One region of the Rhodoferax sp. GW821-FHT07G04 genome, then DNA from elsewhere that is predicted to be linked to it. Evidence: predicted binding sites of a transcription regulator. Region 1 holds the regulator's gene; the other holds the start of a gene.
The links. The regulator NrdR, encoded in region 1, represses ribonucleotide reductase genes. The targets are predictions, from matches to a motif close to CACNANATNTNGTG.
Positions count from the first base shown of each region.

Region 2: AC07OO_RS06075 (ribonucleoside-diphosphate reductase subunit alpha) is a predicted target of NrdR. The motif match lies at 2,160-2,173, and genes of this name have one in related genera.

Region 1 is NZ_JBWKQD010000001.1:157,357-162,014, reverse strand. It holds gene AC07OO_RS00700 (PilC/PilY family type IV pilus protein) at 1-1,412, shown strand, start outside; gene AC07OO_RS00695 (type IV pilin protein) at 1,466-1,891, shown strand; gene nrdR (transcriptional regulator NrdR) at 1,924-2,373, opposite strand; gene glyA (serine hydroxymethyltransferase) at 2,473-3,720, opposite strand; ZMP/ZTP riboswitch at 3,779-3,909, opposite strand; gene AC07OO_RS00680 (lytic transglycosylase domain-containing protein) at 3,966-4,658, opposite strand, start outside.
Region 2 is NZ_JBWKQD010000001.1:1,321,568-1,326,225, reverse strand. It holds gene AC07OO_RS06075 (ribonucleoside-diphosphate reductase subunit alpha) at 1-2,062, opposite strand, end outside; gene ampD (1,6-anhydro-N-acetylmuramyl-L-alanine amidase AmpD) at 2,473-3,054, opposite strand; gene AC07OO_RS06065 (sigma-54-dependent transcriptional regulator) at 3,071-4,564, opposite strand; gene AC07OO_RS06060 (two-component system sensor histidine kinase NtrB) at 4,543-4,658, opposite strand, start outside.

The sequences.
Region 1 (4,658 bases):
AATATTTTGTCGATGGCCCTTTGCATGAAGCGGATGCTTATGTAAAGGCACCCGGAGCTTCTTCTGCCTCATGGCGCAACTATTTGTTCGGTTCGTTGGGTTCCGGCGGCCGAGCTGTCTTTGCCCTGGATGTTACAAATTCAACCAGTATGACTGCAAGCTCCGTGCGCTGGGAGCTGTCCAATGGTGAAGATGACGACATCGGGTATGTATTGACTCCTATCAAAGTGGGCGTTCTTGCAAACGGTCGTTGGGTTGCTATTTTTGGTAATGGCTATGCTAGCGGCAGTGGTAAAGCCGTTTTGTTTGTGGTTGATATAGAAAACGCTGCTAGCAGCAGTGCAGCCGTCCGTGCATCGGCCATACAGAAGCTGGTGTTGGATAGCTCGGGCAGCAATGGCTTGGGTGGGGTGACACTCACCCCGAACATTACTACCGGTCGCACCGAATTCATTTATGTGGGCGATCTGAAGGGCAAGCTTTGGAAGATCAAGTACAACACGACAACCAATTTGTTTGAGGTTGACGCAAGCAGCACGTCTGGTTTGTTTGCTGCAAAAGACTCACTCAATGCAGCGCAGCCGATTACTTCCAGCCCCGTGGTTTATAGGCATTCGCTGGGCGGCTACATGGTGATATTTGGCACCGGAAAGTTGTTCAGCACGGCGGATGCAAGTGATACATCTACTCAGACGGTGTATGGTGTATGGGACAAAGACGCAGGTGCTTTGGCGGCTGCCGACTCCGTGCCTCGCCCGTTGACCCGGTCGAACCTTGTTGTGCGCACCCTATCAACGTTCGCAGGGACTGGTGCTGCGTCTGGCACAACCTTTGTCTCCGCAACGGGCGCAACCGTGGACTATACGAGCACATCGCGCGGGTGGTATATGGATTTGAGTCCGACGATTACCGGCGGCCGTGTGATCTATCCGTCGCAGGTCGTTGGGTACACAACGGCCTTGGTCAGCTCCGTGGCCCCCGTACAGGGAACGCCATTGGCTTGTGAATCAGGTACCGGTACGGCATTGAATCTTCTGGTGCCGGTTGAGCAAGGGAGCAACCCAACCAACCGCAGTTTCGATACCAATGGAGACGGCATTGCCAATGGCAGCGATAACCTCGGTATTGGTTACACGACGAAAGCTGATGGTGTGGACGCCGTAGTAAGCAGTGCGGGTGTGAGCGGCAACAATCGGTTGACCGATATAGGTGGTGGTGGTCCGGAGGGTGATTGCACAGGTGCGGTTTGCTCCAAGAAGGGCCAAAAGTGTGTGGCCAGTCCCTTGTGCCCAGAGGCTAATACTTGTCTGTCCAGTATCCAATCTGCGACGATGGGATTGCCGGTTTGTATTCCCGTCGGCTCGGGTGGAACGCGTGTTTGGCGTCGTATCATCAACCCACCTATCCGCTGATAACCTACTGAAAGAGATTGATCATGGCTCACCCCGATACAACAGTACGTAGCATGAAGAAGCCTGCCATTTCGGGCTTCACTCTGATCGAGTTGATGATTGTGGTGGCCATTGTTGGTATCTTGCTGGCCATTGCATTGCCAAGCTATCGCTCGTATGTGCTGCGTGGGGACCGTGCTGCGGCCCGGTCCGCCTTGCTGGAGGCGCAGCAGTTCATGGAGCGGTATTACGCGACGAACAACTCGTTTACTTCAGCGGCCTTGCCAGCACGATTTTCAAGTGTTCCGCAGGAGTCACCAAAATACTCCATCGCGTTGGGAACGGCTAGTTCTGCTTCTGGTGTAGCCGTTAGTGCGAACGCCTACGCGTTGGAGGCAACACCGAACGGGACGGATACCAAGTGCGCAGTGCTTTGGGTGAAGCACACTGGTGAAAAGGGTACGTCAGGTACAGGCACCGTGGCAGAGTGCTGGAAGTAGTGCGAGAGGCTGTCCAGGGTGGGTAATAACCCCTACCGCCTCACCTCATCCACCAGTGTCTTGAAGTCGTCAATATCCTCAAAACTCCGGTACACGCTGGCAAAGCGTACATAGGCCACCTTGTCGAGCTTTTTCAGCTCGCGCATGACCAGTTCACCAATGCGTGCGGACTGGACTTCGCGCAGGCCCAGGTTCAGTAACTTCTCTTCAATGCGTTCAATAGCGCTGTCGATTTGCTCGGTGCTGACCGGGCGTTTGCGCAGCGCTAAGTTGAATGACGCCAACAGCTTCGCGCGTTCGTATTCGATACGGCGGCCATCTTTCTTGACGATGGCAGGGTAGTTGACGTCGGGGCGCTCATAGGTGGTGAAGCGCTTCTCGCACGATCCACACTGGCGCCTGCGGCGAATGAAGTCCCCGTCCTCGGCTATCCGGGTCTCCACGACCTGGGTTTCGGAGTGGCTGCAGAAGGGGCATTTCATAGGGAGTCGGCTAGGGCAGTTATGGTTAACTTCGCGCTAGCCCTCGCCAAACATGCATGATCAGCTATCAAAAATGTAGTGATCATGCAGTCCATGGGCTCAGCCGTAGACCGGGAAGCGCGAGGTCAAGGCATGCACCTTGGCCCGCACGGCGTCGATAGTGGCCGCATCATGCGGGTTGTCCAGCACGTCGGCGATCAGGTGCGCGGTGGCGCGCACCTCGTCTTCCTTGAAGCCGCGGGTGGTCATGGCCGGGGTGCCCAGGCGGATGCCGCTGGTGACCATGGGCTTTTGCGGGTCGTTGGGGATACCGTTCTTGTTGCAGGTCATGTGGGCCTGGCCCAGCACGGCCTCGGCTTCCTTGCCGGTCATGTTCTTGGGGCGCAGGTCGACCAGCATGACGTGGCTTTCGGTGCGGCCGGAGACAATGCGCAGGCCACGCTCGGTCAGCGTATCGGCCAGCACCTTGGCATTCTTGACCACTTGTTCCTGGTAGGCCTTGAACTCGGGTGTCAGCGCTTCCTTGAAGGCCACAGCCTTGCCGGCGATGACGTGCATCAACGGGCCGCCCTGGATGCCGGGGAAAATGGCCGAGTTGATCTTCTTGGCAATCGCCTCGTCGTTCGTCAGGATGATGCCGCCGCGCGGGCCGCGCAGGCTCTTGTGCGTGGTGGACGTGACCACGTCGGCGTAGGGTACGGGGTTCGGATAGACGCCCGCAGCCACCAGGCCGGCGTAGTGGGCCATGTCAACCATGAAGTAGGCGCCGATTTCCTTGGCGATCTTGCCGAAGCGTTCGAAGTCGATGCGCAGCGCGAAGGCCGAAGCGCCCGCGATGATGAGCTTGGGTTTCTTCTCGCGGGCCAGGGCTTCCATGGCGTCGTAGTCGATGTCTTCCTGGGCGTCCAGGCCGTAGGAGATGACGTTGAACCACTTGCCGCTCATGTTCAGGGGCATGCCGTGTGTCAGGTGGCCGCCTTCGGCCAGGCTCATGCCCATGATGGTGTCGCCGGGCTGCAGCAAGGCGAAGAACGCGCCCTGGTTGGCCTGCGAGCCTGAGTTGGGCTGCACGTTGGCGAAATTGGCGCCAAACAGTTGCTTGAGGCGGTCAATGGCGAGTTGTTCAACCACGTCCACGTTCTCGCAGCCGCCGTAGTAGCGCTTGCCGGGGTAGCCTTCGGCGTATTTGTTGGTCAGCTGGCTGCCCTGTGCGGCCATGACGGCGGGGGAGCAGTAGTTTTCCGAGGCGATCAGCTCGATGTGGTCTTCCTGGCGGGCGTTCTCGGCCTGGATGGCGGCCCAGAGTTCAGGGTCAGCTTGCTCGACGAGGATATTGCGGTGGTACATGGCAGTCCTTTAAGACAATGAACCTTGTTGTCATTCGAACGGTGAGACGAAATACGACAAGGGCTGCCCAGGCGAACGGCTGAACGCATGCACCTGTGCAGGTGCCGCGGCACGCTTCCCCGTGGTGAACCCACGTCAGCGCCCCGAACCGCAGGGTTTGGGCGCCTATCGCCAGTCGCGTGCGCTGTGGAGTTTACCCGATGCTGCCCGGTGAACCGGGCCCATGGCTCGCGAATACCCGTGAATTACGAGCTGAAATAGTTGCTGGCAACCGTTTCAGTGGCTTCCAGCGGTGCTGCAGGGTGGGTCACTGGCACGATCTGCGGTGCAGTGATCGGCGCATTGCGACCATTGGCTACCTGCAACAGACGGTTGTGCTCGGCGATGACCTTGGCAGCATAGCCATTGTCGTCGTCCAGGTTGCCCGCGCCCACGTAGAGCTTCAGACCCCCCTCGATCGAACCGGCGCGGGCCACGCACTCTTGCAGCACTTTGACGCCGACCCTCAGGTTGGACACGGGGTCAAAGGCGGCCAGCTTGCCACCAAAGCCCATGTACTTGTCGCTGTGGATCTTGGTCATGACTTGCATCAGGCCCTGGGCACCGACGGCGCTTTGGGCAAAAGGATTGAAGCCCGACTCAATGGCCATCACAGCCAGTATCAGCGTGGGATCAATCTTGACACGGCTGCCGACCTCAAAGGCCTCGGCTACCAAGGCACTCAGCGGCTCGGGAGCCACGTTGTACTTTTTGCTGAGCCAGAAGGCTACGGCAGCCTGCTGTTTGGGCAGGCTTTGGGGGTTGGTAGCGGTTGTACGCTCCACGGCAATGGTGTCAGGCGTGATGCCGGTCACGCTGGCCTGGCGGGTTTGCAGCCAGCTCATCAACTGGACTTCGCCTGCCTGGCGGATTTCTGGCCTTGCGGTCAGGGTGATCAC
Region 2 (4,658 bases), 1.2 Mb from region 1:
TGGCTTCCATGGACTCATCGGCAAACTGCACGGCGGTTTCGCTGGCATAGGGAATGCGCAATTCGTACAGGCTGTCCTGGAAGGCCATGACACCCAGGCCTACCGGGCGGTGGCGCATATTGGAGTCGCGTGCCTTCTTGACCGCGTAGTAGTTGATGTCGATGACGTTGTCCAGCATGCGCATGGCCGTGGCGATGGTGCGCTTGAGCTTGTCGTGGTCCAGCTTGCCCTCTTTCAAGTGCTGGCGCAGGTTGACCGAACCCAGGTTGCAGACGGCGGTTTCGCTGTCCGAGGTGTTGAGCGTGATCTCGGTGCACAGGTTGCTGGAGTGGACGACGCCGGCGTGCTGCTGGGGCGAGCGCACATTGCAGGCGTCCTTGAACGTGATCCATGGATGGCCGGTTTCGAACAGCATGGTCAGCATCTTGCGCCACAGGTCGGTGGCCTGGAGGGTGCGGGCGGGCTTGATCTCGCCGCGCGCGGCCTTCTCTTCGTAGGCTACATAGGCTTTTTCGAAGTCGGCGCCAAACAGGTCGTGCAGATCCGGCACATTGGAGGGCGAGAACAGCGTCCATGTGCCTTTCTCCATCACACGGCGCATGAACAGATCGGGGATCCAGTTTGCGGTGTTCATGTCGTGCGTGCGGCGGCGGTCATCGCCGGTGTTCTTGCGCAGCTCCAGGAACTCTTCAATGTCCAGGTGCCAGGTTTCCAGGTAGGTGCAGACCGCGCCCTTGCGCTTGCCACCCTGGTTGACGGCCACGGCCGTGTCATTGACGACTTTCAGGAAGGGCACTACGCCTTGCGATTCGCCGTTGGTCCCCTTGATGTGGGAACCCAGTGCCCGCACGCGGGTCCAGTCATTACCCAGGCCGCCAGCAAACTTGGACAGCAGCGCGTTTTCCTTGATGGATTCGTAGATGCCGTCCAGGTCATCAGGCACCGTGGTCAGGTAGCAGCTGGAGAGCTGCGAGCGGCGGGTGCCGCTGTTGAACAGCGTGGGCGTGCTGGACATGAAGTCGAAGCGGGACAGCACTTCGTAGAACTCGATGGCGCGGGCTTCGCGGTCGATCTCGTTCAGCGAAAGGCCCATGGCCACGCGCATGAAGAAGGCCTGCGGCATCTCGATGCGGGTCTTGCCCTCGTGCAGGAAGTAGCGGTCATACAGGGTTTGCAAGCCCAGGTAGTCAAACTGCATGTCGCGCTCGGGCTTCAGCGCTGCGCCCAGGCGCGGCAGGTCGAATTGCGCCAGGCGCTCGTCCAGCAACTCGGCATTGATGCCGCGTTTGATGAATCCGGGGAAGTAATCGGTATAGGCTGCGGCCATCTCGCCGGGCGCGACGTCGCGACCCAGTACTTCGCGTGAAATCGTGTGGAACAGCAAACGTGCTGTGGCGTAGGTGTAGTCGGGGTCTTTTTCGATCAGTGTGCGGGCAGCCAGGATGGACGCCTTGTACACCTCGTCCATGGGCACGCCGTCGTACAGGTTGCGCATGGTCTCGGCCAGAATGGGCTCGGCCTTGACGTCTTGCCCCAAGCCTGAGCAGGCGGTTTCAATGCGGCTCTTGAGTTGATTCAGATCCAGCACCACGCGCTGGCCGGCCTCGGTGGCGTGTAGCACAGGCGTCTGTGGCGCCACATCGGCTACTTGCTTGGCGCGCTCCTGGGCACGGCGCTCGCGGTACAAGACATAGGCCCGTGCAATCTCATGGTGGCCACCACGCATCAGTCCCAACTCGGCATGGTCTTGGACATCTTCAATATGGAAGGTGCCGCCGCCGGGGCGTGAGCGTACCAGCGCGCGGATGACCTGCTGCGTCAGGGCTTCGACCACTTCACGCACACTGGCGGACGCGGCACCCTGGGTGCCATGCACAGCCAGGAAGGCCTTCATCATGGCCACCGCAATCTTGTTGGGCTCGAAAGGCACAACTGCGCCATTGCGGCGGATGATCTGGTAATGGGCCAGGTGGTTGACGCTGCTGCCTTCGGCCGCCGAATCGCTGTGTGTGGACAGCATGGCGGAGGGGGCGTGTGTGCTGGTGCTTGAAACGGATTGCATGTATTCCTCGTCTAAATGGCTATTTTTCTTGGGCTTTGCAAGGCACGGCGACCGACTTTGGGTATGAAGTGTTCGAAAGGACGGTAGAGACAGGGCACACTATATATAGGGTGTGCGGTGCTTGCAAGCCACTACCGGTAGTGTACCCGGGCTTGACCGGGCAAACGGGCGGCGGCGCGCAAAAAGTGCTGCATGGCAGCAGATGGCAGCGCGCATTACATGGCCGAAGGCGCGCCGCCGCGCAGGCCTTGTCGAATCGCGCTGTGTGTTGATCAAGCCAGCGCTGACGCGGCTTGCCGGCGTATTTGGCCGCAAAGGCCGCATGGCTGCGCGCGGTGCGAACAGCCCACTTATCTGTGCAAGCCTGGTTTGCTGTGCGAATGCTGACGGCACACTGGACGCAAACGCGCCTACTTTTGCATTACGCCTTCGGGAAAATACTGATCTCCAAGCCCCAGAGATTTTTGTAACAAAATCCAATCGAAGCCGGGACCCGGGTCGGCTTTGCGGCCTGGCGCGATGTGCTCATGCCCGGCGATGTGGGTAATCGGATAGCGTTGCATCAGTGCCGGGCACAGCGTGGCCAAGGCTTGGTACTGCGCTGTCTCAAAAGACTCCCCTTCCAAGCCCTCCAACTCGATGCCGATGGAGTCGTCATTGCAGTTGGAACGACCGCGGTATTGGGACGCACCTGCATGCCAGGCGCGGTCGTCGCAGCTGACAAATTGCCAGATCTGGCCGTCGCGCCGCACATAGAAGTGGGCAGACACCTGCAAGCCTTCTATCTGCTTGAAATAGGGGTGGGCATTCCAATCCAACTGATTGGTGAAGAGGTCTTGCACTTGCCGGCCGCCGTAAACGCCCGGCGGCAAGCTGATGGAGTGAAGCACGAGTAAATCGATCTGCGCCTGTGCAGGTCTGGGGCCGAAATTCGGCGAGGCTAACCAGTGGGCAAATGGGCAGCGACCACGGGGCCAGGCTTCGGCGTGCATTGCACCACCGCCCATGTCACTCATCGGGGCTGTCGTCGCGGGGGACGTCGATCTTCAGCCGCGCAATGCGGTAGCGGATCTGGCGCAGACTCAGACCCAGGCGGGAGGCCGCCAAGGTCCGATTGAAGTTGGTTTCTTTCAGGCTCTTGACCAGGATTTCGCGTTCCTGTTGATCCAGATGGCTCTGCAGGTCCGTCGGCAAGATGATGTCGTGGTGCGCCAAAGGATGGGTCGCTTGCGTTGGCTCAGCCAAGGCGGTGGCCTGCTCGACCGGTAGTACAGGACTACTGCCGCCGCCCGATTGCAAATCGTCCAGCTGCAGGGTATCGCCGTCGCACAGCGCCACGGCGCGGTGCAGCAGGTTTTCCAGCTCTCGCACATTGCCTTGCAGGGGCAGCCGCGCCAATCGCTCCATGCTGCCCGGGGCCAATTCGGGTACGGCCATTTGGGACTCTTCGGCAATCCGCGCCAGCAGTGCCGTGCACAGGGCCGGCAAATCTTCGCTGCGCTCGCGCAGCGGCGGGATGACGATGTCGATGACATTGAGCCGGTAGAAAAGGTCTTGGCGGAAGCGCCCTGCGGCTACCTCGGCCGGCAGGTCCTTGTGGGTCGCACTGACGATACGGACGTCCACGGTCTCTTCCTGGTTGGAGCCTACTGGCCGTACGCAGCGCTCCTGTATGGCGCGCAGCAGTTTGGATTGCATGGCCAAGGGCAGGTCGCCAATCTCGTCAAGAAACAGCGTGCCGCCTTTGGCAGCCTGGAAAAAACCTTCGCGGTCCTGAACGGAGCCGGTATAGGCACCTTTCTTGGCCCCAAAAAACTCAGCCTCCAGCAGGTTCTCCGGGATGGCGCTGCAATTGACCGCGACCCAAGGGCCAGCCGCGCGGTGGCTGGTGGCATGCAAGGCACTGGCCACCAGCTCTTTGCCGGTACCGGACTCGCCGCGTATCAGCACCGGCGCCATGCTGCGCGCCACCTTGACGATGCGATCCTTGACGCTGCGCATCGCTGCCGAATCACCGGCCAGCTTGGCCAGTGCCAACGGGCCGCGGCCATTGGTGGTGCCGGGATCGGCGAGCCGGGCGTCGGTAGCGCGCCGGGCGGGGCCGGTTTTGGGTACTGCCGAGCCCTGCACGGCCGACGCAATGGCCGTGCGGAACTGCTTCAGGTCCACCGGCTTGGTGAGGTAATCAAAGGCACCCGCTTTCAGCGACTCCACGGCGTTTTCAGCAGAACCATGGGCCGTGATGACGATGCTGCGTTCCGGGCGGTGCAAGGCCTTCATATGCGCCAGTATTTCAGTGCCGAGGCCATCTGGCAGGCGCATATCGGTGATGACCACGTCAAAGCGCTGTTCGTTGATCAGGCGCAAAGCCTCCTGCACGCTGCCAGCCGTGTCCACGCGGTAACCTTCGCGCAGCAGCGTCAATTCATACAAGGTGCGCAGATCAGGCTCATCGTCGATGACCAGGATCTGGGCTTTGTTCAGTACAGCGTGGGTTGCCATGGGGTGGTCGTCGTTTCTGCCAATGGCGGATTATCCGGGGATTCTGCACGCCTGAATGTAACGACAAACTCGTTGCCTTCGGTGGGTTGACCGC